4 regions of the Dietzia sp. IN118 genome follow, and region 3 is predicted to be linked to each of the others. Evidence: riboswitches for the same ligand, from Rfam matches in the RefSeq annotation. Region 3 holds a riboswitch; each other region holds the start of a gene.
What was found. A riboswitch is a leader RNA that binds a small molecule or an ion and turns the genes downstream of it on or off. The one in region 3 is predicted to bind cobalamin.

Region 1: another riboswitch for cobalamin. It lies ahead of cobN (cobaltochelatase subunit CobN); the one in region 3 lies ahead of Q2K20_RS16815 (ABC transporter substrate-binding protein).
Region 2: another riboswitch for cobalamin. It lies ahead of Q2K20_RS10565 (magnesium chelatase subunit D family protein); the one in region 3 lies ahead of Q2K20_RS16815 (ABC transporter substrate-binding protein).
Region 4: another riboswitch for cobalamin. It lies ahead of Q2K20_RS10350 (ABC transporter substrate-binding protein); the one in region 3 lies ahead of Q2K20_RS16815 (ABC transporter substrate-binding protein).

Annotation. Positions count from the first base shown of each region.
Region 1 is NZ_JAUMSR010000001.1:2,158,879-2,166,283, reverse strand. It holds gene Q2K20_RS10410 (nitrite reductase) at 1-537, opposite strand, end outside; gene Q2K20_RS10405 (M23 family metallopeptidase) at 630-1,955, shown strand; cobalamin riboswitch at 2,018-2,213, shown strand; gene cobN (cobaltochelatase subunit CobN) at 2,285-6,007, shown strand; gene cobF (precorrin-6A synthase (deacetylating)) at 6,000-6,788, shown strand; gene cobA (uroporphyrinogen-III C-methyltransferase) at 6,785-7,405, shown strand, end outside.
Region 2 is NZ_JAUMSR010000001.1:2,192,327-2,199,731, forward strand. It holds gene Q2K20_RS10550 (cadmium resistance transporter) at 1-447, shown strand, start outside; gene Q2K20_RS10555 (cobalt-precorrin-4/precorrin-4 C(11)-methyltransferase) at 804-1,562, opposite strand; gene cbiT (precorrin-6Y C5,15-methyltransferase (decarboxylating) subunit CbiT) at 1,559-2,803, opposite strand; cobalamin riboswitch at 2,879-3,066, shown strand; gene Q2K20_RS10565 (magnesium chelatase subunit D family protein) at 3,088-5,367, shown strand; gene cobO (cob(I)yrinic acid a,c-diamide adenosyltransferase) at 5,367-5,981, shown strand; gene Q2K20_RS10575 (cobyrinate a,c-diamide synthase) at 5,975-7,405, shown strand, end outside.
Region 3 is NZ_JAUMSR010000002.1:278,972-286,376, forward strand. It holds gene Q2K20_RS16810 (FecCD family ABC transporter permease) at 1-907, opposite strand, end outside; gene Q2K20_RS16815 (ABC transporter substrate-binding protein) at 904-1,842, opposite strand; cobalamin riboswitch at 1,931-2,075, opposite strand; gene Q2K20_RS16820 (carboxymuconolactone decarboxylase family protein) at 2,231-2,647, shown strand; gene Q2K20_RS16825 (long-chain fatty acid--CoA ligase) at 2,735-4,369, shown strand; gene Q2K20_RS16830 (cytochrome P450) at 4,684-6,051, opposite strand; gene Q2K20_RS16835 (acyl-CoA dehydrogenase family protein) at 6,202-7,405, opposite strand, start outside.
Region 4 is NZ_JAUMSR010000001.1:2,144,930-2,152,334, reverse strand. It holds gene Q2K20_RS10355 (FecCD family ABC transporter permease) at 1-586, opposite strand, end outside; gene Q2K20_RS10350 (ABC transporter substrate-binding protein) at 591-1,634, opposite strand; cobalamin riboswitch at 1,689-1,868, opposite strand; gene Q2K20_RS10345 (alpha/beta hydrolase) at 1,881-2,975, opposite strand; gene Q2K20_RS10340 (ATP-binding cassette domain-containing protein) at 3,035-3,988, shown strand; gene Q2K20_RS10335 (ABC transporter permease) at 3,985-5,565, shown strand; gene Q2K20_RS10330 (serine hydrolase domain-containing protein) at 5,678-6,553, shown strand; gene Q2K20_RS10325 (DUF3145 domain-containing protein) at 6,756-7,265, shown strand.

The DNA of each region.
Region 1 (7,405 bases), on a different contig from region 3:
GTCGCCCACCCGCAGCTGCGCGGTGTCGGCATCCAGGGCGACCAGGCCCAGGTCGCAGGAGCGGTCGAGCAGGTCCCCGCGGCCGTCGTCCAGGACGAACAGGAATCGGCCCGGCAGACCGCCGAGCGCAGGGTCGGCCAGCAGTCCGGCGTCCAGCGCGTCAGTCACCGGTCGCAGGTCCGCGCTGCCACCGACCAGGCCCGTCATCGGCGAGACGAGGACGTTGCGCACCAGCTCGTGCCCGGGCGCGGGGAGCAGGCCCGTCTCCGCGATCGCCGCCACCACCTCGCCGGGCAGCTGCCCGTCCGGACCGATCGGCAGGGCCCGAAGCTGCAGGTTCGCACGCGTGGTCACGTGCACGTTGTCGTCGTCGCCATATCTCACGGCGACCCCGTGCAGGGCGGACAGGGCCGCCGGTGACACGCGGCCACCCGGCACGCGCAGTCGGACCAGGGCGCCGTCGGAGGCCGGCCACGGCCGCAGGACGCCCGGGCACATGTCGCCACGGGTCCGGCGGGTGGGTTCGGCGATGCTCACGGGGGCCATTGTGGCAGCCCGTCGCCGGTGTACTTTTCCCAGACGGCAGAGGGTAAGTTTTTTCTTCACAACTGAAGAAACGGAGCTCCACCGTGACACCTCGCCGCGTACCCACCCTTCTCGCCTCCGCCCTCACCGCAGTCGCACTGGTCGCGGCCGGGTGCTCGTCGGACGCCGCCACCGAACCCGCCGCCGCCGAAGCGGCCGCCACGACCACGGCATCACCGGCCGCCGGGTCCGCCGCCGGGGTGACCGTCCCGGACGCGTTCACCGCGCTGACGATGATTCCCATCGGCAACCCGCCGCTGCCGTTCAAGGGCACGGACGGCAAGTACCACGTGGCCTACGACCTGCAGCTCACCAACGCCACCAAGGTGCCGGCGAGCGTGGACAAGATCGAGGTGGTGGACGGCACCGATCCCACCAAGGTCATCGCCAGCTTCTCCGCCGCCGCTCTCGTGGACCCGGACTGCGTCTTCGGTGACTGCAACCGCTTGCGCGACCTGCCCGCCGGGTACGTCGACACCGCGCAGATCCCGCCGCAGGAGAGCCGGGTCGTGTTCATCGACTTCACCCTCGACTCGCTCGACCAGGCCCCGGACGCGGTGCTGCACCACCTCTACGGGACCGGTGCCGCCTCGCCGGCGTTCGGGGAGCCGGGACCCATCGACTACCTTACGACACCGGTTGCCTTCTCCACCCGCACCGTGCCGGTCATCGCGCCGCCCGTGCGGGGCGAGAACTGGGTGGCCCTCAACGGGTGTTGCGAACCGGGGTTCCCGCACCGCAGTTCGGTGATGTCGGTCAACGGCAAACTCAACAACAGCCAGCGGTTCGCAATCGACTGGAAGCGCACCAACGACCAGGGCGAGTTCTACACCGGCGACAGGAACCACAACGAGAGCTACGTGGACTACGGCGCCGAGATCCTCGCCGTCGCCGACGCCACCGTCGTCTCGGTCCTCGACGGGATGGAGGCCAATGCGCCGGGGGTCCTGCCCGCCAGCAACCCGGAACTGGCGTCCAAGCTCACCGTCGAGAACGTGGACGGCAACCACGTGGTGCTCGACCTCGGCGACGGCGTGTACGCGATGTACGCACACATGATCTCCGGCTCGGTCACGGTGAAACCCGGCGACACGGTGACCGAGGGCCAAGTGCTCGGCAAGCTCGGGAACACCGGCAACGCCAACGCCTCGCACCTTCACTTCCAGCTCATGCACGGGCCGAGCCTGCTCGAGGCCGACTCGCTGCCGTACGAGCTGAAGGGGTTCGACTACGCCGGGCAGGTCCCGCCGCAGCGGATCGCCGACGCCGACGACTTCCTGTCCGGCACCTTCGTCGACACCGCGGACCTCTCACCGGAGCCGCGGAGAGGCGAGCTGCCACTCAACCTCGCGGTGGTGGACTTCCCCTGACCGGGATGGCCGTCCCTGGCTGACGCGAGGCAGCCGGTCGGCCACGGGCGGGGTGCGCCGGATAGGCTCGCCGGTGCCGTGGTGCTCGGGAAGCCGGAGGAAAAGCCGGCGCGGCCCTCGCCACTGTAGTCGCGGAGTCGCGCACCCTCGTCCGTCCCTCACGGGGCGGAGACCACTGGACCCTCCAGGATCCGGGAAGGTTGGTCGCACGGCGTTGATGCGAAAGCCAGGAGACCGGCCACGGCGACATGTTCCACGAGGGTTTGGAGAAGAACATGCGCCCCGACCGGCGTTCGGCGTCCCCTGATGACGCCTCGGCACAGCACGACGTGCCCCGCATCACCCTGTTGTCCACCTCCGATACGGACCTGCTCTCCGCGCGCGAATCCGGCGCGGCGTTCACGCTCGGCAACCCGTCCCGACTCGACGTCGAGGCGAATCTGCCCGCACTGCTCGTCGGCGCCGACCTGGTGGTGGTCCGCATTCTCGGCTCCCGACGATCCTGGGAGGCCGGGTTCGCCGCCGTGCTCGGCGCGGGCGTCCCGGTAGTGGTCCTGGGTGGGGAGCAGACCCCCGACGCCGACCTGATGGAGCTGTCCACGGTCCCGATCGGCATCGCGGCCGAGGCGCACCGCTATCTCGCCGAGGGCGGCCCGGGCAACCTCGCGCAGCTGCACGCATTCCTGGCCGACACCGTGCTGCTCACCGGCGTCGGGTTCGAGCCGCCGGAGAACGTGCCGGTGTGGGGTATGCCGCCGCGGCCGGACACGACGGAAGCCCCCGGCCTGCCCCGCGTCGGAGTGCTCTACTACCGCGCCCACGAGGTGAGCGGGAACTCCGGGTTCGCGCACTCGCTGGCCGACGCGATCGACGCCGCTGGCGCGGTGGGAGTGCCGGTCTTCGCCGGCTCCCTGCGCTCGGCCCCCGACGAGCTGTTTGACGCGCTCGGCACTCTCGATGCGCTGGTCGTGACGGTTCTCGCTGCCGGCGGCACCACGCCCGGCGCGGTGAGTGCGGGCGGCGAGGACGAGACGTGGGACGTCGAGCGCATCGCCGCGCTGGACATCCCCGTCCTGCAGGGCCTGTGCCTGACGTGGAGCCGGGAGGACTGGTCTACCTCAGACGACGGCGTCAACCCGCTGGACTCCGCCAACCAGATCGCGATCCCCGAGTTCGACGGCCGGATCATCACCGCGCCGTTCTCGTTCAAGGAGATCGACGCCGACGGCCTGCCCCGCTACGTGGCCGATCCGGAGCGGTGCGCGCGCGTCGCCGGGATCGCCGTGGCCCACGCGCGGCTGCGCCACGTGGCGCCGGCCGACCGCAAGGTCGCGCTGGTCCTGTCGGCGTACCCCACGAAGCACTCCCGCATCGGCAACGCCGTCGGCCTGGACACCCCGGTCTCGACCATCCGCCTGCTGCGCCGGATGCGCGACGAGGGCTACGACCTGGGCCCGGACGACGGCCCCATCGCGCGCTTTCTTGATCGACCGGGCCTCGACCTCACCGAGCGGGGGGCGGACGGCACCGTCGCGGAGGGCGGTTACGCCGACGACACCGCCGCCGGCGACGCCCTCATCCACGCGCTCATCGACGCGGGCGGGCAGGACGAGGAGTGGCTCACCAGCGCCCAGCTCACCGACAGTCACGTGCGGATCTCCACCGACGACTACCTGCGCTGGACCGCGGACCTGCCCGAGGCGCTGCGTGCGGAGATGGTCGAGGCGTGGGGGCCCGCGCCGGGCGAGCTGTTCGTCAACGACGCCGGCGAGATCGTCCTGGCCACCATCCAGGCCGGCAATGTCGTCCTGTTGATCCAGCCGCCCCGCGGCTTCGGCGAGAACCCGGTCGCCATCTATCACGACCCCGAGCTCGCGCCGTCCCACCACTACCTGGCCGCCTATCGCTGGCTCGCCCACGGCTTCGGGGCGCATGCGCTGGTGCACATCGGCAAACACGGCTCGCTCGAATGGCTGCCGGGCAAGAACGCGGCGCTCTCGGCGGACTGTGCCACCGACGCGGCGATCGCCGACCTTCCGCTGATCTACCCGTTCCTCGTCAACGACCCCGGCGAGGGCGCGCAGGCCAAGCGCCGTGCGCACGCGACGATCGTCGACCACCTGGTCCCGCCCATGGCGCGTGCCGAGTCGTACGGGGACATCGCGCGGCTGGAGCAGCTGCTCGACGAGTACGGGAACATCGCGTCGATGGATCCGGCCAAGCTCCCGGCCATCCGCGCGCAGATCTGGACCCTCATGCAGTCCGCGCACATGCACGAGGACCTTGGCCTCGAGCAGCGGCCCGACGACGAGGAGTTCGACGACTTCCTCCTCCACGTCGACGGCTGGTTGTGCGAGATCAAGGACGTTCAGATCCGCGACGGCCTGCACGTCCTGGGCCAGGCGCCCGCGGGCGAGGCGCGCGTCAACCTGGTGCTGGCGATCCTGCGGGCCTCGCAGGTGTGGGGCGGCGAGTCCGGCGCGGTTCCGGGCCTGCGCCGCGCACTCGGGCTGGCCGAGGGCGCGCCGACCGAGGAGGTCGACCGGGTCGAGGCGCTCGCCAAGGCGCTGGTCGAGGGGATGGACGCGCGGGAGTGGGACGTCGCCGCGGTGCCCGACGTCCTCGCCGCCGCGGGCCTCACCGCGGGTGGGGCGGGTGACGGCGGCGCGGGTGACGGCGCGCCAGAGGGCGACGACGACGAGGTCGCGCAGGTGCTCGAGTTCGCCGCCCGCGAGGTGGTGCCGCGCCTGGCCGCCACTGTCGACGAGCTGGACGCCGTCATCCACGCACTGGACGGCGGGTTCATCCCGGCCGGGCCCTCGGGATCCCCGCTGCGGGGTCTGGTCAATGTGCTGCCCACGGGCCGGAACTTCTACACGGTGGACCCGCGCGCCGTCCCGTCGCGGCTGGCGTGGGAGACCGGTCAGGCCATGGCGGACTCGCTGCTGGACCGGCACGTCGCCGAGACCGGGGAGTACCCGAGCTCGGTGGGGCTGTCGATCTGGGGCACCTCGGCCATGCGCACCTCCGGGGACGACATCGCCGAGGTCCTGGCACTGCTGGGCGTCCGCCCCGAGTGGGACGAGGCCTCCCGCCGGGTCACGGGCCTGGAGGTGGTCCCGTCCGAGGAACTGGGCCGCCCGCGCGTCGACGTGACCGTGCGCATCTCGGGCTTCTTCCGCGATGCGTTCCCGCACGTCATCGGGATGCTCGACGACGCCGTGCGGATGGTCGCCGAGCTGGACGAGCCCGACGAACACAACTTCGTCGCCGCCCACACGCGGGCCGATCTGGCCGAGCACTCCGACCACCGCCGGGCCACCACCCGCATATTCGGCTCCGCACCGGGCTCCTACGGCGCCGGGATCCTGCAGACCATCGAGGCGGGCAACTGGCGCGACGACCGAGACCTGGCCGAGGTCTACACCCGCTGGGGCGGGTACGCCTACGGCCGCGACCTCGACGGAGTCCCCGCGGCCGACGACATGCGCACCAACTACCGGCGCATCGCGGTGGCGGCCAAGAACATCGACACCCGCGAGCACGACATCGCCGACTCGGACGACTACTTCCAGTACCACGGCGGGATGATCGCCACCGTCCGCGCGCTCACCGGCGCCGAGCCGCGCGCCTATGTGGGCGACTCGACCACGCCTGATGCCGTGCGCACCCGGTCGCTGGCGGAGGAGACAACGCGGGTATTCCGCGCCCGCGTGGTGAACCCGCGGTGGATCGCGGCCATGCAACGTCACGGCTACAAGGGCGCGTTCGAGCTGGCGGCCACGGTGGACTACCTCTTCGGGTTCGACGCCACCGCCGGCGTGGTCCACGACTGGATGTACGACTCGCTCGCCCGCGAGTACGTCCTGGACGAGACCAACCAGGAGTTCCTGCGCCGGTCCAACCCGTGGGCGCTGCGCGGGATGATCGAGCGGCTCTCCGAGGCCGCCGACCGCGGGATGTGGGCCGAGCCCGACGCGGACATCATGGACCGGATGCGGCAGGTCTACCTCGATGTGGAGGGCGATCTCGAGGAGTCCCACGGTGACTGAGTTCCCCACCGGCCGCAGGCGGGTGCGGGTCGTGGGCATCGGCTCGGGCGGGCTCGACCAGATCACGGTCGAGGCCGCCCGGGCCCTGCGCGCCAGCGACTACGCCCTCGCGGCCGTCAAAGGCCCGGCCGACCCGTTGGTCGACCTCCGCGCGCGGCTGCTCGCCCGCCACGCGCCGGGCGTCGAGTTGGTGGGTGTGCCCGATCCGGAGAGGGACCGCTCGTCGTCGTCGACCTCCTCCGACGCCGGGTATCGCGGCGTGGTGACGGACTGGCACGAGGCCCGCTCCCTGGCCTGGGAACGCGTCGTGGCCTCCCGGCCCGGCGATGTGGCGATCCCCGTGTGGGGCGACCCGGCGTTCTACGACTCCACGCTGAGGATCCTCGACCGGATCGCCGAGCGCGGTGCGCTGGACCTGGAGGTGGACGTCGTGCCCGGGATCTCCGCGCTCCAGGTTCTGGCCGCGCGCCACCGTCTGGTCCTGCACGAGATCGGCGGCACGGTCACCGTGACCACCGGTCGCCGGCTGCGCGAGGTCGTGGCCGCCGGCGCCGACAACGTGGTGGTGATGCTCAACGGCGACCTGCCGCTCGATGACCTGGCCGACTGGCACATCTGGTGGGGCGGGAACCTCGGCGACGCCGGCGAGACGCTCGTCGCGGGCCGCGTGGGCGACGTCCTGCCGGACCTGCGCGCGCACCGCGAGCGGCTGCGCGATGAGCACGGCTGGGTGATGGACGTGTATCTACTGCGACGCGGAGAAGGGACGACGGCCCGATGACGGCTGAGAAGGACACCGCCGGGGCGACGGCCGGGACGACCGGCGGGAAGGACAGCGCCGGCGCCACGGCCGCGCGGGACTGCGCGGGCCGGGTCGTGCTGGTCGGCGGCGGGCCGGGGGACCCGGGGCTGATGACCGTGGCCGGCCTCGACGCCGTCCGCACCGCCGATGTGGTGGTGACCGACCGCCTGGGACCGGTGTCGATCCTCGACGAGCTCGACCCCGGCATCGAGGTGATCGACGTGGGCAAGGTGCCCTTCGGTCCGGCGACCCCGCAGGAGGAGATCAACCGGATCCTCGTCGAGCACGCGCGGCGCGGGCGCACCGTCGTCCGACTCAAGGGCGGCGACAGCTTCCTGTTCGGCCGCGGCGCCGAGGAGCACCTCGCGTGCACCGCGGCCGGGGTGCCCGTCACCGTGATCCCGGGCGTCACCTCGGCCCTGTCGGTTCCGGCCCTCGCCGGCGTCCCGGCCACCCACCGCGGGCTCTCGCAGGGCGTGTCGGTGATCTCCGGCCACGTCCCGCCGGACAGCCCGCACTCGACCCTCGACTACGGCGCGCTCGCCCGATCCGGGACCACGCTCGTGCTGCTCATGGCGGTGACGAACCTCGCCGCC
Region 2 (7,405 bases), on a different contig from region 3:
ATCCTCGGCGTCGCTGTGCTCGTCTCCCTGGGCGCGGGAGCCTTCCTGCCCCCGGGGGCCATCCCTTACTTCGGGCTGATCCCACTTGGCTTGGGACTGCGGGCCGCGTGGCAGGCCTGGCGCGGGGACGATGATGACGACGACGACGCAAAGATCGAGGGCAAGAACGTCGCCGTGTGGACCGTGGCCGGCGTAACGTTCGCCAACGGCGGCGACAACATCGGCGTCTACGTCCCCGTCTTTCTCAACGTGGGCACGGGAGCCGTAGTTGCCTACTGCATCGTGTTCCTGGTGCTGGTGGCGGGACTGGTGGGCCTGGCCAAGTTCGTCGCCACCCGCCGACCGATCGCCGAAGCACTAGAGCGCTGGGAACATATCCTGTTCCCGACTGTCCTGATCGGCCTGGGCGCCTTCATCCTGATCAGCGGCGGAGCATTCGGACTCTGACAGAACCGACGCAAACCCCACCACGCACCCGTGAGCCGCCGACTCGCTCTAATTCTTCCGGCCAGAACGCCCGATTGGTACGTCGCCGCCAAGAAGTAACCACAGAAGACCGCCACAAAGCGATCAAGTCCACAAGCGATGGTCGGCGGCATGTTGTCCCGCACGGGTGTACCCCACAGGGGACGTGACTACGCCTCGATGCTGGCGAGCGCAGCTGAGCCTCTCCGATCCTCGCGGGTCTCGCAGCTGGCGTTCCTAGCGAGCCACGCGGCCCTTCGCCGATACCGTTGCGTCGGTTCGGGCTTCCTGGCGGCCGGAGGACACTGTCTGTTGCCCGCTGCCTTCGGCCTATCCGTTCAGCCCCGCCGCTTCGACTCTCGCTCCGGGCTCGACGCGTACAACCACGATTCCGCCTCGCCCGGCCGCTCCAGCGCCCGGCCGACCAGGATAACCGCCGCCTGGCGCAGGCCAGCCGTCTCCACCGCTGCCGCGATGTCAGCAAGAGTGCCGCGCAGCTCCACGCGGTGCGGGCGGCTCGCGTTGGCCACCACCGCCACCGGGCAGTCGGCACCGTGTGTGGGCACCAGCCGCTCGGCGAGCTCGCGGATCCGAGTGATCGCCAGGTGCAGCACCAGCGTGGCGCCCGTGGCGGCGAAGTTCTCCAACGACTCAGTCGACGGCATCGCCGTCGACCGAGCCTGGACGCGGGTGAGCACCACCGACTGCACCACCTCGGGAACCGTGAGCTCCACCCCCAGCTCGGCGGCTGCCGCCGCGTAGGCGGGAACACCAGGGACCACGTCCCACGGCACGCCGGCCGCGTCGAGCCGGCGAGTCTGCTCGGCGAGCGCCGAGTACAGCGACGGGTCACCCGAACACAGCCGGACCACCTCGAGCCCCTCGGCGTGAGCGGCGACGATCTCGCCGATGATCCCGTCCAGGTCCAGATGCTGGGTGTCCACCAGCCGGGCCTCGGGGCGGCAGTGCGCGAGAACGCCATCGTCGAGATACGTCCCCGCGTACAGGCACACGTCGGCGGCGGCAAGCGCCGCAGCCGCGCGCAGCGTCAGCAGATCGGCGGCGCCGGGGCCGGCTCCCACGAAGTGAACGGTCACGAGCTCTCCCCTGTCTCCGAAGTATCAGCCGCAGCGACGAAGGGCTTCACGGCCGCCCACTGCACCACCGCACGGGCCGGGGCCCAGCCAGTGAACCGGCCGATCGAGTCCGCGTGCTCGACCTGGATCCTGGTCAGCTCCCCGCCGAATACGGCGCGGGTGTCGACCACCACGCGCTCGGTCTCCAGCGTCACCGCGTGGGCCACCAGTCGGCCACCCGGGACCAGCGCGTCCCAGCACTGTTGGAGCAGGCCAGAGGCAGTGCCGCCCCCGCCGATGAACACCGCGTCGGGGCGGGGCAGACCGTCCAGAACCTGCGGGGCGCGGCCGTTGACGACCTCCAACGACGGCACCCCGAGCCGCGCGGCGTTGCGCGCAACACGCGCCGCCCGCCCGGGATCGGCCTCGATGGCGATAGCCCGACACGACGGGTGCGCGCGCATCCACTCGATGCCCACCGACCCGGCGCCGGCGCCCACATCCCACAGCAGCTCACCGGCCGACGGCGCGAGGCGGGACAGGGCCGAGGCCCGCAGGTCGCGGCGAGTGAGCTGGCCGTCGTTCTCGAAAGCGTCGTCGGGCAATCCCGGCGCCAGCCCGAGTGGGCGGGCGGAGGAATCGGCCACGCACTCGATGGCCAACACGTGCAGGGCGGGGGCTTCGCGATCAACAGCCCAGTCGCGCGCCGCGCGGAAAAACCGGGCCTCGGCCGGGCCCCCGAGATCGGCGAGCACGGTCATCTCGCTCCCCCCGAAGCCGGCGCCCCGCAGCGTCGCGGCGACCTCTCCCGGCGTGTGCCGGTCCGCTGAGAGCATTAGCAGACGTCGCCCAGGCGCCAGCTCGCGACCGAGCGAGTGGTGGTCGCGCAGCACAGCCACGGACTCGGCCGGCCACCGCATCCTGGCGCGGGCCAGAGCGACCGAGGACACCGCCGGGAGCACCTCCACCGCATCCGCGCCCAGCACATCGATCAGGGTCGTGCCGATCCCCGCGACCAGCGGATCGCCCGAGGCCAGGGCCACGATCGAGCGCACGCGGAACCGCTCGAGGAGCTCCGGCAACCCGTCCCGCAGCGGCCGCGGCCACGGCACCCGATCGGCCGTCACGTCGCCCGGAATCATCGCCAGATGACGCTCGCCCCCGAGCACCACATCGGCGGCCAGGACGGCGCGACGGCGGGCCTCGTCGAGCCCCGCCCACCCGTCGCCGCCGATGCCGACGACCACCACCCGTGCATTCATGACGCGGAACCCTACCGCGACACCTGAGGCGCCCCGGGACAGGCCGTTGGGCTAGCCTCGGGACCACACAACCGAACAGACCCCACAGCACGAGGTGCCCCACGACCCGCCACAGGCGGAGCGGAGGGGAGAATCAGGGAAGCCGGTGAGAATCCGGCACAGGGCCCGCTACGGTAACCCGGCCTCTCAGGCGATCGCGCCCCGCGCGCACGTCCGAGATGAGCCGGGAAGTCCGGAGACCGGCCTCGCGCTGACCAGCCTGGCAGACGAGAGCGGGAGCCCCCATGCCACTGCACTACCCCTTCAGCGCTGTCGTCGGTTCCGACGACATGGCGCTGGCCCTGACCCTGACCGCGGTGTCCCCGGCGGTCGGCGGCGTGCTGATCCGCGGTGAGAAGGGCACGGCCAAGTCCACGATGGTCCGCGCCCTCGCCGGGATCCTGCCGGAGGTCGAGGTCGTCACCGGCGACCGCTTCTCCTCCGCACCCGACGACCGCGGCTCCGAGACCCCGGACGGGCGTATCCCGCACGACGCGCCCACCGAGCGGCGGCCGGTCCGCCTGGTCGAGCTGCCCATCGGGGTGTCCGAGGACCGCATCACCGGATCACTACACCTGGAGAGTGCGCTCACCGACGGGGTGACCGTGTTCCAACCGGGCCTACTCGCCCGCGCACACCGCGGACTGCTCTACGTGGACGAGGTCAACCTGCTCCACGACCACGTGGTGGACCTGCTGCTCGACGCCGCCGCCATGGGTCGGGTGACCGTCGAGCGGGACGGCATCTCGGTGGAGCACGCCGCGCGCTTCGTGCTGATCGGCACCATGAACCCCGAGGAGGGCGAGCTCCGGCCCCAGCTGCTGGACCGCTTCGGCCTCACCGTGCAGGTGGCCGCACCTCGCGACCCGGAACTGCGCGCCGAGGTGGTGCGCCGCCGGATCGCGTTCGAGGCCGACCCGGCGGGATTCGTCGCCGACCACGCCGCCGACGAGGCCGCCGTGCGCGAACGGATCGCCGCCGCGCGGCGCGTACTCGACCGGGTGAGACTGACCCCCTGGGCGCTGTCCACCATCGCCCGGGTCTGTGCGGGCTTCGACGTGGACGGCATGCGCGCCGACATCGTCACCGCCCGCACCGCCGCCGCCCACGCCGCATGGCAGGGCCGGACCCGGATCACCCGCGAGGACATCCGCGTCGCCGCGCGCATGGCGCTGCCCCACCGCCGCCGTCGTGCCCCGTTCGATGCGCCGGGCCTCGACGAGGACCTGTTGGAACGGCTCCTGGGCGACGACGACGAGCCCGATCCCGACCCCCGGGACGAGACCGCGCCGGCCGACGACGCCGAACAGTCGGAGTCCGCAGACGAGTCCGCGTCGGCAGACACCTCGGATGCAGAGTCCGCCCCGGCGCGGGCCTCGGCCGAGCACGCCGGGCACGAGCACTCGCCCGAGCAGACCGAGCAGAACGAGGACGGCCCCGGCGCCGGCAACGCCTCCAGCACCGCGGGCCCCGCCCAGGCGGGCGGGCGATCGGACGACGACGCCGACGGCCGAGCCGACGAGCAGCCCGGCGGACACGCCGCGGAGGACACCCCCGCCGACGCCTCGCGGTCCGACGCTCCCGGGCCCACCCCGCCCGAGCCAGGCACGGTCACCGCGGCCGCGGCGCCGTACCGCACCCGCCTGCTCGCCGTCGCCGGTACCGGCCAGGGCGCGGCCGGCCGCCGGTCGAGGGCCCTCACCACCAGCGGCCGCCGCATCGGCGCGCGCGCGTTCACCGGCTCCGACCTGCACCTGCCCGCCACGATCCGGTCCGCCGCGCCGCAGCAATCCGCCCGCGGTCGCGGAGCCGGCCCAAACGGTGGCCGACTCCGGCTGGCCGCCGAGGACCTGCGCTCGTCCGTCCGCGAGGGCCGCGAGTCCAACCTCGTGCTGTTCTGCGTGGACGCCTCCGGCTCCATGGCCGCCCGCACCCGGATGGAGCAGGTCAAGACCGCGATCCTCTCCCTACTGCTGGACGCCTACCGACGCCGCGACAAGGTGGGACTGGTGACCTTCCGCGGGGCCGCGGCCCACGTGGCCCTGCCGCCCACGTCGTCGGTCGACATCGCGGCCACCCGCCTCGCGGAACTCCCGGCGGGCGGCCGGACCCCACTGGCCGAGGGACTGATCACCGCCGCCGAAGTCCTGCGCATCGAGGGCGTCCGCGATCCGCGGCGGCGGGCCCTCCTCGTCGTCGTCACCGACGGCCGCGCCACCCACGGCCCGGACGCCCTCGCCAGGTCCCGCACCGCGGCGACCGGGCTGGCCTCCCTCGGCGTGGCCTCGGTGGTGGTGGACTGCGAGACCGGCCGCTTCCGGATGGGCCTGGCCTCCGAGCTCGCCGGGCACCTGGGCGCTGAGCACGTGCCACTGGGCGAGGTCACCGCCGAGGGACTCACCGATACCGTCCGCGCCCGCACCGCGCGCCCCGGTTCCGCCGACCGCGGCCCGACCCCGGACGACCGCACGCGACCCGGCCACACACGACCCGGCCATCCGCGCACCGAAGGTGAGGTGGCCTGATGCCCCAGGGACAGCCGGAGATCGTGCCCGACGACGGGCTCAGCACCCGCCAACGCCGCAACCGGCCGCTGGTCATGGTCCACACCGGGCCCGGCAAGGGGAAGTCCACCGCCGCGTTCGGCCTGGCGATGCGCGCCTGGAACCAGGGCTGGGACATCGGTGTGTTCCAGTTCGTCAAATCCGCCAAGTGGCGCATCGGCGAGCAGACCGTCATGGAACGCCTCGCCCGCCTGCACGCCGAGACCGGCGAGGGCGGGCCCGTCGAGTGGCACAAGATGGGCTCGGGCTGGTCGTGGTCGCGCAAGGACGGCACCGAGGACGACCACGCCGCCGACGCCGCCGAAGGATGGGCCGAGATCAAGCGGCGCCTCGCCGACGAGCGGCACGACCTCTACCTGCTCGACGAGTTCACCTATCCCATGAAATGGGGCTGGGTGGACGTCGACGACGTGGTCGCCACCCTCGCCAGCCGCCCCGGCCGGCAGCACGTGGTGATCACCGGCCGCGACGCCGACCCCCGGCTGCTCGAGGTCGCCGACCTGGTTACCGAGATGACCAAGGTCAAACACCCGATGGACGCCGGGCAGAAGGGTCAGCGGGGCATCGAATGGTGACCGACCTCCCGCGGATCGTCGTGGCCGCGCCGGCGTCCGGGCACGGCAAGACCACCGTCGCGACCGGCCTCATGGCCGCGCTGCGCCGCACCGGGCTGGAGGTCTCGGGGCACAAGGTGGGGCCCGACTACATCGACCCCGGCTACCACGCCCTGGCCACCGGGCGGGCGGGCCGCAATCTGGACCCGCACCTGGTGGGCGAGGAGCGAATCGTGCCGCTGCTGCTGCACGGCGCCGGCGCCGGCGCCGGGCGGCCCGCCGACGTCGCGGTGATCGAGGGCGTGATGGGCCTGTACGACGGGCACATCGGCGGCGACGGGTTCGCCTCCACCGCCCACGTCGCCGCGCTCACCGGGGCCCCCGTCGTGCTGGTCGTGGACATCTCCCACGCCTCCCGCAGCATCGCCGCGGTGGTGCTGGGGATGGCCTCCTACGACCCGGCCGTGCACATCGCCGGGGTGGTGCTCAACAAGGCCGGCTCCGTCCGCCACTCCGACGAGGTCCGCCGCGCGCTGGCCCCGCTCGGCATCCCGGTGCTGGGTGTCCTCCAGCGCGACGACGACGTCACCGCCCCCTCCCGCCATCTCGGCCTGGTCCCCGCCGCCGAACGCCCCGAGGCCGCGCGCTCGCTCGATCACCTGGCCGGGAAGGTGGCGGCGTCGATCGACCTCGAGGCCGTCATGCGCATCGCGCGTGAGGCGCCGCCGCTGGCGGGCGAGGCGTGGTCGGCGCGCGCGGCGCTGGGGGGCGTCGGCGCTGGTCATGGGGGCGCCTGCCGTGGCGCCCCGGGGGATGGAGGGGTGCCTGGGGTCGACGACGACGAGGTCCGCCCGCTCATCGCCGTGGCCGGTGGCCGAGCCTTCACCTTCCGCTACGCCGAGACGGTCGAACTGCTCGAGGCAGCCGGCTGCTCGGTGGTGCCGTTCGACCCGCTGGCCGACGAGGCACTGCCCGACACCGCCGCGGGAATCTACCTCGGTGGCGGGTTCCCCGAGGTCCACGCCGCGGACCTCGCCGCCAACGAGCAGATGCTTCGCGCACTGCGGGCGGCGACGATGGCCGGGACGCCAACGGTCGCCGAGTGCGCGGGCCTGCTCTATCTCTGTCGCACCCTCGACGGTGTCCCCATGGTCGGTGCTGTTGACGCCGACGCGGCCATGGCCCCGCGGCTCACCCTGGCCTATCGCCGCTCGACCGCAGGTGCCGACAGTGTCCTGGCGACCGCCGGCACCGAGGTCACCGGCCACGAGTTCCACCGCACGGCCGTGAACCCGCCCGCCGGCGCGGCGGGCTCGCGCGCGGACGAACCGGGCGCGGCTCCCGCCTGGACCAGCAGCGCCGGACCAGAGGGGTTCGTCAGCGGGTCGGTCCACGCGTCCTACCTACACACGCACTGGGCGGGGCATCCGGCGATGGCGGCCCGG
Region 3 (7,405 bases):
GGATGAGGAACGCCGCGCCTACCAGCAGCGACACCGGCAGCAGCAGGCGGTGCCCCGGCCCGATGAGCATCCGCACGGCGTGCGGGATGACGATGCCCACGAACCCGATCAGGCCCGACACGGACACCACCGCCGCCGTGCCGAGGGTGGCCACGCTGATGAGGACCAGGCGCACCCGCGCCGGGGCGATCCCCAGCGTCGCGGCCTCGGCGTCCCCGACCGCCATCACGTCGAGGGTGCGGCGGAACAGGGCGATCACGGCCACCGCCACGAGCACGTACGGCAGCACCGTCCGCACGTCGGTCCAGCCGCTGGTCGTGAGGCGGCCGAGCGTCCACGAGTACACCTGCCGCAGGGTCTCGTCGTGGCGCTGCATGAAGAACGTCTGGATGGCGCTGGCGAACGCCGCCACGGCGACGCCGGCGAGGATGATGACCACCTCGCTGCGTCCACCGCCGACACTGCGGCCCAGCGTGTAGGTGGCCAGCACCGCGATCATGCCGCCGGCGAACGCGGCGGGCGGCACCATCGCCGAGCCCATCGCGCCGCCCACGACGATCGCCAGGGTGGCGCCCAGCCCCGCCCCGCTGGACACCCCGAGCAGGTACGGGTCGGCGAGCGGGTTGCGGAACACGCCCTGGTAGGTGGCCCCGGCGATCGCGAGCATCGCGCCGACGATCGCGCCCAGCACCACGCGTGGGATGCGGATCTCCCAGAGGATGACCTGCTGACGTTCGGTGAACCCCGAGTTGATGTCGACGAGCGGCAGCCGGCCCACCAGTTCGAGCACCACGCCGCCCGGGGTGAGGCCGGCCGGGCCGATGAGGGTGCCGAGCAGGACCGCCGCGGCCAGCAACAGCGTCGCCCCGCCCAGCACGAGGGCGCGGCGGGGCGACGGGCGGGTCACGAGGCGGGCTGGTTCGCGGGGCTCTCCGCGGTCTCCGGCGCGGCGTCGGGCACCGCGGTGACGATCGCGGCGACCTCGCGCATGAAGTCCACGATGCGCGGGCCCCAGCGGCTGGCGAGGTCCTCGTCCACCACGTGGACCCGGTCCTCGCGCACGGCGGTGAGCCCGTCCCAGCCCGGTCGCTCGGCCACGACCTCGGGCGTGATGCCGCAGCACTGGCCGTCGGCGAGGAACACCAGGTCCGGGTCGGCCTCGAGGATGAGTTCCTCGGACAGCTGCGGGTAGGGGTTGTCGCCCGTGGCGATCGAGGTCAGGCCGAGCAGGGAGTAGATCTCGCCGACGTAGGTGTCGTCGGTGACGGTGTAGTAGGTGTCGTCGAGTTCGTGGAAGTACGTCAGCGGCGTCTCGCGCTCCGGCACGGAGGCGACGATCTCGTCGATCTCGCTCTGCATCCGCGACACGAGTTCGGCGGCCTCGCCGATGTGCCCGGTGGCCGCCCCGACCTGCTCGAGCTGGGTGTAGGTGTCGTCGAGGGTCTGCGCGGCGGGCAGCTGCAGCACCTCGACGCCGGAGCGTTCGAGGCCGGCCACGATGTCCCCGGTGTCGTCGGTGAGCACGACGAGGTCCGGCGCGTATCCCAGGATCGCCTCGAGGTTGGGCGTGTACCCGGACAGGTCGGTGACCGGGGCGTCGGAGGGGAAGTCGGACCGCTCGTCGACCGCCACGACGCTGTCCCCGGCGCCGACGGCGTAGAGCATCTCGGTGGTGGTGGGGGCCAGCGACACGATCGCCTGCGGTTCCTCCGCCGCGGCGGAGGTCTGGTCGGCCGGGGCCGGCTCGTCGCCGCCGGTGCCGCTGCCGCTGCACGCGGTGGCGACCAGCGCCAGGGCGGCCAGGGGGGCGAGCAGCAGCGAGCGGGCTCGTGGATGGTGCATGGCATCCTCCGTGATTCGGAGGAAGAAAACAGCTCGGGCCGCGGCCTGGGCCGCTGCACGCGACCGTCCTTCGTCCGAGGTCAGTACGTACGGCTGCCGCGGAACCGGCCGACCTGGCTCGCCCGTCCTGAGACGGGATCACAGTTGCGGGACAGCGTCGGATTCGCACCGACTTCCGCCGAGTTGCCGCGGGGTCCGACGCTGGTGGCCGGACCCGTCGAGGGTATCCCACCCGTCGTCGCGTCCGCCCATCCCATACATCCGCTGTCGCCCCTGTCCGAGCCGTCCCCGCGCCTGGCCGGGGCGGGGCGAGGTCACGCGGAGCTGGTGACGACGGTCGGGGAGGATGGATCGCGATACCTGTCGGCAGTGGGAGAGGACCGTGGAGATGACGACGACGACGAGTTCTGCAGGCGAGGGGCCTTCGGCCGCGGATCTGCGCGAGCAGGGTTTCGCGACCAGGCGCGAGGTGATGAGCGACGACTTCGTCGACCGGGCCATGGACCGGGCTGTCGGGACGGAGTCGGAGGCGATCCAGCACGTGGTCGCAGAGAACGTGTGGGGCAACATCTGGAACCGGCCCGGGTTGGACCGACGGGATCGCAGCCTGCTTAATATCGGGATGCTCGTGGCACTGCGCGCGGACGCCGAGCCGGCGGGGCATGTACGCGGCGGGTTGACCAACGGGTTGACCCGCGAGGAGATCACCGAGGCGGTCATACACGCCTCGGAGTACTGCGGCGCGCCGGCGGCCCTCGCGGCGACGAGGACCGTCCAGACCGTCTTCGACGACCTCGACGGGTGATCGCCCACACGGCCCAAGGACGTCATGGACGTCAGGTAGTCTCGACACGAGAGTGACAGACGCCACCCCTCGATCAAGGAGCCCCTCATGAAGAGCACGATGATGCCGGAGCAGTTGAACATCAGCACGATCCTGCAGTTCGGTGCGACCGTCCACTCCGATGCGGTCGTCACCACCTGGACCGATCAGGGACCACGGAAGATCACCTACGGCGATCTGGGCAAGCACGCCGCGCAGCTGGCCAACGCGCTGCGTTCCCTGGGGGTCGACGGTGACCAGCGGGTCGCCACATTCCAGTGGAACAACTCCGAGCACTTGGAGGCCTACCTCGCGATCCCGTCCATGGGCGCCGTGCTGCATCCGCTGAACATCCGGCTGTTCCCGGACCAGCTCGAGTTCGTGGCCAACCACGCAGAGGACAAGGTCGTGATCGTCGACCCGAGCCTCGTCCCGCTCCTGCAGCCGCTCCTGCCCCGGTTCTCGACGGTCGAGCACGTCATCGTCACCGGTGGGGGCGCCGCGAACCTCGAGGCTCCCGAGGGCATCCAGGTGCACGACTACGACGCGCTCCTCGCCGCCCAGCCCACCGAGTTCGATTGGCCGGAGGTCGACGAGAACTCCGGCGCCGCGATGGCCTACACCTCGGGCACCACCGGCGACCCGAAGGGCGTCGTCTACTCGCACCGGTCGATCTACCTCCACTCGATGCAGGTGTGCATGTCCGACGGCATGGACATCTCGCTCGACGACAACGTGCTGGCGATCGTGCCGATGTTCCACGCCATGTCGTGGGGCCTGCCGTACGCCGCGTTCATGGTGGGCGCCTCGCTGCTCATGCCGGAGCGTTTCCTACAGCCCGAGCCGCTGGCCGCGATGATCGCCTCCGAGCGTCCGACGCTGGCCGCCGCCGTCCCCACGATCTGGCAGGCAGTGGACGCGTACAGCGTGGACCACCCCATCGACATGTCGAGCTTCCGTGCGGTCGTCGTGGGCGGCAGCTCGTGCCCGCCGGAGCTGATCCGCAAGTTCCGGGACAAATACGGGATCAACATCGTCCACGCGTGGGGCATGACCGAGACCTCGCCCATCGGCACCCTGTCCCGCCCGAAGGCCTCCCTGCCGGAGGAGAAGCAGTTCGAGCTCCGCATGACGCAGGGCCGACTCATCGCCGGCGTGAAGGCCCGTATCGTCGACGATTCCGGCCAGGCCCTGCCATGGGACGGCGAGTCCGTCGGCGAGCTGGAGGTCCGCGGCCCGTGGATCACCGGCAGTTACTACAAGGTGGACGCCTCGGACTCCTTCGACGACGGCTGGCTGCGCACCGGCGACGTGGGGTATATCAAGCCCGAGGCGTTCCTGCAGCTCACCGACCGCGCGAAGGACATCATCAAGTCCGGTGGCGAGTGGATCTCGTCCGTCGAGGTGGAGAACTACCTCCTCGAGCACCCGTCCGTGGCGGAGGCCGCCGTGATCGGTGTCCCCGACCCCAAGTGGGACGAGCGGCCGCTGGCCACCATCGTCGTCAAGGACGGTGTGCCCGACCCGAGCGTCGAGGAGCTGCGCGATCACCTGGCCGAACGGATGGCCAAGTGGCAGGTGCCCGAGAAGTTCGCGTTCGTCCACGAGATCCCCAAGACCTCCGTCGGCAAGCTCGACAAGAAGCGCATCCGCGTCTCGCATTCCGACGGCGAACTCACCGTGGTGAACGCCCTGGAGAACTAGGCAGGCGGAAGGTCGAACGCGGGAACGCGTCGTCGGCCAGCGGAGGGCCCGGGATTGCGGTATGACCGCCCCCGGGCCCTGCTTCTGCGCTACTGGCTGCTCGGTGCCAACCGTCCCGCCGGCCGCCACGCCGGCCGCCACGCTGGCCGCCGCCACGCTGGCCGCCGCCACGCTGGCCGTCCCGCCGGCCGACACGCTGGCCGTCCCGCCCCCCCGCCGTCGCGGCATCATCGCCGAGCAGAGGATTTCGCTCAGACCCACTCGGGCGATACAGGCGAAATCCTCTGGACGGCGGAGGCGGGGCGGGCGGCGGGTCAGTTCGCGGCGACGCGTGCCAGCGGCCGGAGCGAGACGGGCAGTCCGTCCGCGGGGTAGGGCAGCGAGTCGTTCTTCATGGGCGGCACGTAGGCCAGCGGGACCGACCACTCGAAGTGGCGTAGCAGCGCGCTGAGCACCAGCTTGGACTCGAGGTTGGCGAAGATTATGCCGAGGCACTTGTGCACCCCGCCGCCGAACGGCTCCCACGCGAAGCGGTGCGACTTGTCCTCCCGCCGCTCGTCGGAGAAGCGTTCGGGGTCGAAGATCTCCGGGTCCGTCCAGTACTCGGGCATGTGGTGCGAGTACAGCGGCATGATCGAGGTGAGTCGTCCGACCGGGATCTCCACGCCCAGGATCTCGGTGTCCTTGACCGCCTTGCGCGCCATCACCGGCACCGGCGGGTGCAGGCGTAGCGACTCCTTCATCACCAACGCCAGATCGGGCAGCTCCTCCAGCTCGGCCATGGTGGGGTTCGGACCCAGGTCCTGGCACTGGCGGCGGAGCCGCTCCTGCCACTGGACGTCGCGGCCGAGCTCGTAGACCATCGACGTCACCGTGCTCGTGGTGGTGTCGTGCGCGGCCATGAGCAGGAAGATCATCTGGTTGATGATGTCGTCGTCGTCGATCCCGCCGGAGGCGTCCGCCACCTGGCACAGGGCGGAGAACAGGTCCTCTCCCGGGTTGGCGCGCCGGGCCGGCAGGTGGCGGCGCAGGAACTCCTCGAGCAGCCGGCGCCCCCGCGCCGCTCGGCCCCACTTGGTGAACGGCACCGCGGTGGAACGGACATAGCCGTTCGCGGCCTGGACGCAGTCGACGAACGCTGTGTTGACCTTGTCGAGCTCCCCGGGCGCGGCGTATTCGGCGCCACCCATGAACACCTCGGTCGCCAGGTCGAGGGTGTGCGTCTTGAGCGCGGGATAGATCTGGAACGCCCGGTCCGGGCCCCAGGCGCCGATGCCCTCGTCGACCAGCGGGGCGAGCCCGCGGGTGTAGCCCTCGAGCCGGGGACGGGTGAACGCCTCCTGCATGATGTGCCGGTAGTGGTGGTGCTCCTCGAAGTCGAGCAGCATCAGCCCGCGGTTGAAGAACGGCCCCACCAGGTATCCCCAACCGGGGCCGCTGGCGAACGCCTTGTCCGCGTTCTGCAGGGCGGCCTGGCAGGCGTCGGGGCCGATCAGGGCGGTCCACGTGGCGCCGAGGAAGTTCAGGTCGGAGACGGGGCCGTGATCGCGATAGCGGCGGGCCATGGTCGCCAGCGGGCTGTGGACGTATTCGAGCGTGCCGCCGAGGATCGGCAGCTTGGAGCGCAGTGGGGCCGGGCCGGGTCGGTAGACCCTCTCCCGCGGATCACCAGGGATGGACATCAGGCACCTCGTTGTCGGGTGACCCCAGTGTGTGACAGCCGTCACTAGTTGTCACTCGATTACCGAAACCGGCGGTGTCGTTTCTTTCACCCGGCCCGGCCAGCCGGCAGTCCCGCCGGCCGTGACACCGCCGGCCGGCCGCCCCCCGACTCAGGCTCGGGCGACCAGCGCGTCGATGTCCACGCCGTCGGGCAGAGCGCCGTACTCGGCCGAGCGGTCGTCGCCGAGCCGGGCCAGGCAGAACGCCTCCGCGACCGGGGCCGGTGCGTGGGCCAGCAGGACCGCGCCCTGCTGGGCCAGCGCCATCGCCTCCACCAGGCGGCGGGCGATCCCGGGGGCGGCGCCCGGGTCGGCGGCCGCGCGGCCGATCAGCGCGCGCACCCGCTCGACGTGCCGGTCGTACAGCTCGTGACCGCCCAGCTGCGCGGCCAGTTCGGCGTCGAACGCGGCCACGGACTCCGGTTCGCGGGCCATCGCGCGCAGCACGTCGAGCGCGATGACGTTGCCCGAGCCCTCCCACACCGCGAGGACCGGCTGCTCCCGGTAGCGGCGGGCGAGCGGGAACGACTCGGTGTACCCGTTGCCGCCGAGGCACTCCAGCGATTCGTAGGCGTGGTTCGGCCCGCGCTTGCAGATCCAGTACTTGGCGACCGCGGTGGCGAGCCGGCGGTAAGGGGCGAACTCCTCGTCGTCGTAGGCCGAGGCCAGACGCAGCGCGGTCCACGTCGCGGCCTCCGCCTCGAGCTGCAGGTCCGCCAGGACCGCGGCCATCGCGGGCTGGTCCACCAGCGTCGCGCCGAACGCGGCCCGGTGCCGGGCGTGCCACGCCGCCTCGGCCACGCCCTGGCGCATGCCCGCCGCCGCGCCGAGCACGCAGTCCAGGCGGGTCCGGCCGACCATCTCGATGATCGTGCGCACCCCGCGGCCGGGTTCGCCGACCATCCAGCCGAGCGTGCCGTCGAACTCCACCTCCGAGGACGCGTTGGACTTGTTGCCCAGCTTGTCCTTGAGACGCTGCACGAGGAACGGGTTCTGCTCGCCGCCGGGCAGGACCCGCGGGACGAGGAAGCAGCTCAGGCCGGCCGGCGCCTGCGCCAGGACGAGGAACGCGTCCGACTGCGGGGCCGAGCAGAACCACTTGTGCCCGCGCAGGACGTGGCAGTCACCGTCACCGACGGGCTCGGCGGTGGTGGTGTTGGCGCGGACGTCCGAGCCGCCTTGCTTCTCGGTCATGGCCATCCCGAACAGCACGCCCGACTTGGTGGCGGGGTCGCGCAGCTCAGGGTCGTACACCGTCGACAGCAGCGCCGGCTCCCACTCGGCGGCCAGCTCGGGGCTCAACCGCAGCGACGGG
Region 4 (7,405 bases), on a different contig from region 3:
AGACGACGAACGAGGTCACCGCGGAGAACAGCTGAGTCGCCGCGACCCCCGCCAGCACCACCCGGTCGGTGGTGCCGCCGGACGCGAAGGCCAGGACCAGGACGAAGCCGAACGCGGCGAGCGCTCCGACGAACGCCCCCGTGGTGAGCCCGACCGCGCCCGCGCCGACCCCGAGCACCACCACGAGGACCGCCCCGGTCGAGGCGCCGGAGGAGATGCCGAGGATGTACGGGTCGGCCAGGGGGTTGCGCAGCAGCGACTGCAGGATGACGCCGCACAATGCGAGCCCCGCCCCGGCCAGGGCCGCCATGAGGGTGCGCGGAAGCCGCAGGTTCCAGATGATCCCCTCCTGGATCCGCGTGAGCCCGGAGTCGGAACCGGTGAGGCGGGCCAGGGCGGACTGGACGACGTCGGTGGCGGTGAGTCCGGACGGGCCGATGGTGATGACGAGCGCCGTCGACACCGCCAGCAGCCCCAGGCCACCGAGCCATAGGGTGACCAGTGCGGACGGTCGCCGCAGAGCCGGCCGCCGGCGCGGTGGCGCCGGGACCACCGGGGCGGTGGTCCTCTCGGGTGCGAGGGTCATCGGGTCAGTTGGCCGGGTCCGGGGCGCCGACCGGGCCCGGCTCGGCGAGTCCCAGCTCGGTGAGCCCCGCCGCGACGGTCTCCACCCCGTAGATCGTGCGCAGCGACGGGTTCATCTCGGCACCGGTGATGTCGATGAACCGCTTCTCCCGGACCGCCGCCATCTCCCGGGTGACGGGGTTGGACTCGAGGTAGGCGATCTTGGCCCCCGCGGTCTCGGCGGTCTGGCTCTTGCGGGTCAGGTCGCCCACGACGATCACGTCCGGGTCGCGCTCGGCCACGACCTCCCAGCTGATCTGCGGCCACTCCTGGGTGGTGTCGTCGAAGACGTTCTCCAGGCCCAGGGTGGTCGAGATGAGGCCGGGGGCACCGCAGCAGCCGGCCAGGTACGGGGACTCGGAGTTGGCGAACCAGTACATCGCGGAGATCCCGCGGGCGTCGACGCTCTCGACGGCCTCGTCGAGCCGGCGCTGCAGGTCCGCCACCAGCTCGTCACCGGCCTGCTCCACGTCGAAGATCGTCGCGAGCTCGGTGATCTCGCGGTAGAGCAGGTCCGGGGTCAGTGGGGTCTCGCGGACGCCGTCCCCGGAGTCGGCGACCTTGCCCACACAGTCGGTGGGGGAGAGGTACGTACCCACGCCGAGTTCGTGGAACTGCTCGCGGGCGGCGACCCCGCCCTCGCCGAGGGTGCTGCCGAAGGAGGCGGTGACGAAGTCCGGCTCCACGTCCAGGACGGCCTCCATCGACGGCGCGTTGTCGGCCAGGCGGGGGACAGACCTGTTCACCTCGGAGAACTCGGGTAGGACCGGGTCTGTCCAGGTGGCGGTGCCGACCATCCGGTCGCCGAGGCCGAGGGCGTACAGGATCTCGGTGGAGCCCTGGTTGAGCGAGACGACCCGTTCGGGCGGGGCGTCGAGCTGCACCTGCTCCCCGCAGTTCTCGATCGGATCGGTGCCCGGGCCGGCGATCGCGGCCGGGTCGTGGGCGGTGCAGGAGGTCAGGGTGAGAAGGGTGACGCCGGCGAGGGCGACCAGGGTGGACGAACGCATGGGTGTGCTCCGAGGTCGCGGGCCTGGAACGCGAAGCCCGGTGATGACCTGGCGGTTGTCACCGCGAGGGCCAGCCGGTATTCGGACTCGGGATCACCTGGACGGAAGCGCCTTCCCAGACCGTGCGGCCCAGTGGCACCGTGCCCCGCCATCACCCTCACCGCTGCGCGTCAGCTCCGGATTCGCACCGGATTCCCGCGACCGATCGGTCTCGCTGGCGATCACAAGGTAACACGCGCTCCAGGGTCAGTACGCCAGCCCCATCCGCATCGCGCCCACCGCTTCTGACAGCGCCGAGCGCGCGAGCGGGGTGGCCCCGACGGCGTTGACGAACGGGTGGACCAGTGTCTCGTGGCGGCGCAGCGAGACCGGGACACCGGCATCGGCCATCTTCCGGGCGTAGGCCTCGCCCTCGTCGCGCAGCGGGTCGAACCCGCCCGTGGCCACGTGGGCGGGCGGCAGTCCCGAGAAGTCCTCCGCAAGCAGGGGGGAGGCGCGGGGGTCAAGCCGGTCCTCGTCGGACCGGATGTAGGTCTCCTCGTACCAGTCCATGTTGGCCCGGGTGAGGAAGAAGCCGTCGCCGAACAGCTCGTACGAGCGGGTCCGCGCGGACATGTTGGTGGCGGGGACGAACAGCAGTTGGAAGTCCGGCATCTTCTCTCCGGCGTCGCGCGTCTGCTGGCAGACCACCGCCGCCAGGTTGCCACCGGCGCTGTCACCGCCCACCGCGATGCGCGTCGGGTCCACGCCGAGTTCGTCGGCGTGGTCGCGGACGTACCGGAACGCGGCGATCGCGTCCTCGACCGCGGTGGGGAACCGGAACTCGGGTGCCAGCCGGTAGTCCACGCTGATCACCTTGAGCCGGCCCGTCTTGGCGATGTAGCGGCAGGTCGCGTCGTGCGAGTCGACGCTGCCGAGCACCCAGCCGCCGCCGTGGAAGAACACCAGTGCGGGCAGCGTCTCGTCACCGTGGACCGGCGAGTACAGGCGCGCGGGCAGGTCGGCCCGGTCCGGGTCGGTGCCGCCGAGCGGGAGGACGATGTCGGTGACGACGGCGAGGTCGATCTTCTTCCCCGAGACGGTGAACGCCGACCGCTCGACGGCCGAACGTGCCTTCTCGACGGTCAGATCCTCGTATTCGCCCTCGGACGTCATCGAGATGACCCGGAGCCCGGCCTGGAAGTGCGGGTCGAGGACCTGGCCGTCCATCCGTCGCGGGGTCCCGCCCACGAGTCGGAGTAGCGGGCCGGGCAGGCACCCGGCAGCGGTCATGACGGCTTTGGTCAGGCGATCCGGGATCGACGGGGAAAAGACTCGGTGGCCGGACATGGGAGAGCGCATGGCCACATTGTGACGCAGATCCCTGGGATGATCGGGGTAATCGGACGAAGGAGCTGATCATGCGTTCAGAACACGAGAGCGTGGTGCGGGTCGAGGGCCTGGTCAAGACCTTCGGCCGCGCCCGGGCCCTGGATGAGCTGGACCTGGACGTGCGCCGCGGCGAGGTCCACGGGTTCCTCGGACCCAACGGGTCGGGCAAGTCCACCACCATCCGGATCCTGCTCGGGCTCATGCGCGCCGACTCCGGGCGGGCGACGGTGTTCGGCGGCGACCCGTGGCGCGACGCGGTCGAACTCCACGCCCGGCTCGCCTACGTCCCCGGCGAGGTGACCCTGTGGCCGCGGCTGACGGGCGGCCAGTGCATCGACCTGCTCGGCCGGGCGCTCGGGGGACTGGACCCGGGCCGTCGGGACGAGCTGATCGAACGTTTCCGGTTGGACCCGACCAAACGCACACGTGACTACTCCAAGGGCAACCGACAGAAGGTGTCGCTGATCGCCGCGCTGGCCTCCGACGCCGAACTGCTCGTGCTGGACGAGCCCACGTCCGGCCTGGACCCGCTCATGGAGCAGACGTTCCAGGAGTGCGTCCGCGAGGCCGTCGATGGCGGCGCCACCGTGCTGCTGTCCAGCCACATCATGGGCGAGGTCGAGACCCTCGCCGACCGCGTGAGCATCATCCGCGACGGCCGCACCGTCACCTCGGGGACGCTGGCCGATCTGCGGCGTCACACGACGACCGAGGTCCACGCCGTCACCGACGCCGATCCGGGTTCACTCGGGCGCGTGACGGGGGTCGACGGCCTGCGGATCGAGAAGGCCGCCGACGGTCGGTTCGAGGTCCGCTGCCACGTGCCGGCCCCTAGGCTCGGCGAGGTCACCGGCCTCCTTCACGCGGCCGGCATCCACACGCTCACCGCGAGCCCCCCCAGCCTGGACGACCTGTTCCTCAACGCCTACTCCGGTGCCGGTGCGGCCACCGGGGGCGAGGAGCGGACAGGGGACCGGCGATGACCTCGCCGTTCGCCGGCACCGGCCTGCTGGCACGCATCGCCCTGCGCACCGGGTGGCGGGCCGCGGCCGCCTGGGTCCTCGGCCTGGCCGCGCTGTACCTCGTCACCGGGCTGTCGATCGCAGCCCTCTACGACACCCCGCAGGAACTCGCCACGTACGGCGCCTCGGTCGGCGAGTCGATGATCATGCTCACCGGCCGGGTGGCCGGGCTCGACACCCTCGGCGGCGTGATGATGAACGAGTACTCGTTCATGGTCGCCTTCGGCATCCCCGTCATGGCGATCGCCCTGACCGCGCGCGCCACCCGCAAGGAGGAGGAGTCCGGACGGTCCGAACTGCTCCTGGCGGGCCGGGTCGGCCGGCTCGCCCCGACGGCGGCCGCCCTCGTCGTCGTCGTCGGGGTCTTCACCGTTCTCGGCCTTGCGCTGTGGGCGGCGACCCTCACCGTCGACCTCGACCGCGCGGGCGCGGCGCTGTACGTGGCCTCCATCGTCGCCGCCGGCTGGGTGTACGCGGCCGGCACCGCCGTCCTCGCGCAGGTGTTCGCCCACAGCCGGACCGTGTGGGCGGCGGCGATGTCCGTGGCCGGACTGACCCTGATCACCCGCGGGATCGGCGACGTCAACCGCAACTGGTTGAGCTGGACCTCGCCGCTGGGCTGGCACGGGCTGACCCGGCCGTTCGGCGAGTCCTCCGTGGTGCCCCTGTTCGTCGCCGTCGTCGCCGCGGCCGGGCTCGCCGCGGCCGCGCTGTGGCTCGCCGCGCGCCGCGACGTGGGCCAGGGGATGGTCCCGGCCCGGACCGGCCCCGCCACCGCGTCCCGGTGGCGGGCGTCCCGGACCGGGACCGCCGTACACCAGCACCTGGGCGCGCTGACGGGCTGGACGATCGGCGTGGTGGCACTGATGGCCATGTACGGCGCGCTGATGAACGTGGTGGTCGAGACGATGATGTCCAACCCCGACCTCGCCGTGTTCCTCGGCGATTCGGGCACCGTGGTCGACTCCATCGTGCAGATGCTGGTGGCGTTCAGCGGATTCCTCGGGGCCGGGTTCGCGTTGCAGACGCTGACCGGGTTGCGCGGCGAGGAGACCGCCGGGCGACTCGAGATGGAACTGTCCACGGGGCGTTCGCGGTGGTCGTGGCTCGCCGCCCACACCGCGGTCGTCACCGTCGGCACCGTCGTCGTGGTCCTCGCCGGCGCCGCCGCGTTCGGGATCACCGCCGCCGCCGTGCTCGACGACCCGGGCCTGGCGGGACGCATCATCGGCGCCGGGGCGTGGTATGTGCCCGCCGCGCTGGTGTTCGGCGCGATCTCGATCGGCCTGTTCGGCGCATCCCCGAGACTGCAGGTCCTGGCCTGGGCGCCGTTCGCCCTCGCCGTCGTCGTCACCCTCATGGGGCCCACGCTCCGGCTCGACGAGGACCAGATGCGCCTGTCCCCGTTCGGCGCGGTGGGCACCGCGCCCGTCGGCCCCGTCAACGCGATCGGCGTGGCCGTGCTCCTCACGGTGACAGTCGTGCTGGTCGCCGTGGGGCTGGCCGGCTTTCGGCGTCGCGACGTGCCGCGGACCTGACCGCGGCGCCCGGCCCGACCTGACAGACTGGCTCGCACGGACGCCACACCTCACCGGCGCGGCCGTCACGGACACCGGCGCCGCCGGTCGCACGCGAACCAGAGAGGAACCGATGTCGAACGAGTTCGATCGAGACAGGCTCTCCACCGCACTGTCGGTGGTCGCGGACTGGCCGGTGGACACCGTCTCGGCCGCGGTGGTCGGCCCCGACGGCGCCCTCGCGGTCCACGGCGACGACACCCGCGTGTACCGCCTGGCCTCGGTGACCAAGCCCCTCGTCGCGGTGGCCGCGCTCCTGGCCGTCGAGGAGGAGGCCATCGGCCTCGATGACCCCGCGGGGCCCGAGGGGTCCACGGTGCGTCACCTGCTCGCCCACTCCTCGGGGCTGGACTTCGCCGACCGCGACAAGGTCCGCGCGGAGCCGGGGGAACGGCGGATCTACTCCTCGGCCGGGTTCGAGGTGCTGGCCGACCACATCGCCGACGCCACCGGGATCGCGTTCGGCGACTACCTCCACGAGGCTGTGTGTCAGCCGCTGGGCATGGAGTCCACCACGCTCGAGGGCTCCGCCGGGCACGGGGCCTCCGCCAACCTGGCCGACCTCATCGCGTTCGCCCGCGAGCTCGTGGCCCCGCGGCTGCTCGCGACCGAGACCCTCGAGGAGGCCGTGACCGAACAGTTCCGCGGCCTCGACGGGATCGTGCCCGGGTACGGCATGCACAAGCCGTGCCCCTGGGGCCTGGGCTTCGAACTCCGCGACGCCAAGCACCCCCACTGGACCGGGCAGCACAATTCGCCCGCGACCTTCGGGCACTTCGGGCAGTCCGGGACCCTGCTGTGGGTCGAACCGGAGATCTCCACGGCGCTGATCGTGCTCACCGACCGCGACTTCGGCGACTGGGCCAAGCCGCTGTGGCCGGAACTGTCCGACAGGGTGGTCGATGCGGCAACCCGGCGTTCGCGCGAAGAGGACTCGCTCGGGGGGTGAGTCCGCCACCCGCGACACGCCCGCACTCGTGCCGGGCGCGGGAATCACCGTGCTGTAACTTTGCTGAGAGTCGAGAAGTGTCGCTGGTGTAATTCAATCACTTCAGGCACAGTGTTAACTACAAACAACAGAAGCAACATCATTCACACGATTTCGTGAGGTCGTTGGGGAAGACGTCCCTCAGTGAGTCGGGAGTGAAGTGATGTCTGACCATAACTATCTCGCGGATACGACGACCGGCGTGGTGTTCATCCATGCCGCGCCTACCGCGTTATGCCCTCACGTCGAGTGGGCTCTCGCAGCCACGCTCGACGCCAACTCAGCCATGCGCTGGGAGGACCAGCCGGCCCAGCCGGGCGCTCGCAAAGCGATCGTCGACTGGATCGGCCCGGTCGGCACCGGCGCGCGTCTGGCCGATTCGCTGGCCAAGTGGTCGATGCTGTCTTTCGAGGTCACCGAGGACCCGAGCGACCTCGTCGACGGCGAACGCTTCTCCCACACGCCCGAACTCGGGATGTGGCGGGGGCAGACGGGCGCCAGTGGCGACGTGGTGCTCAGCGAGAACCGGCTCCGGCATCTCATGAAGGCCGGACCCGCCGCCTTCCATGCCGCGGTGGAGGACGAGCTCGGCGCCGCCTGGGACCGCGCCCTCGAACCGCTGCGCGGCCACCCGGCCGCCGCCGAGGTCACCTGGCTCTCCCGGGTCGGCTGACCCACCGCACCACCGCACTCCCGCACTCCGGACAGCGCCCGCCCCAGTTCTCGGGGGTGGGCGCTGACTCGTGTGCGCGACACGCTGGCGGCACCCGGCACCGGCTGCGGGTGGCCACCGCGTCGTCCCGGGACACGACT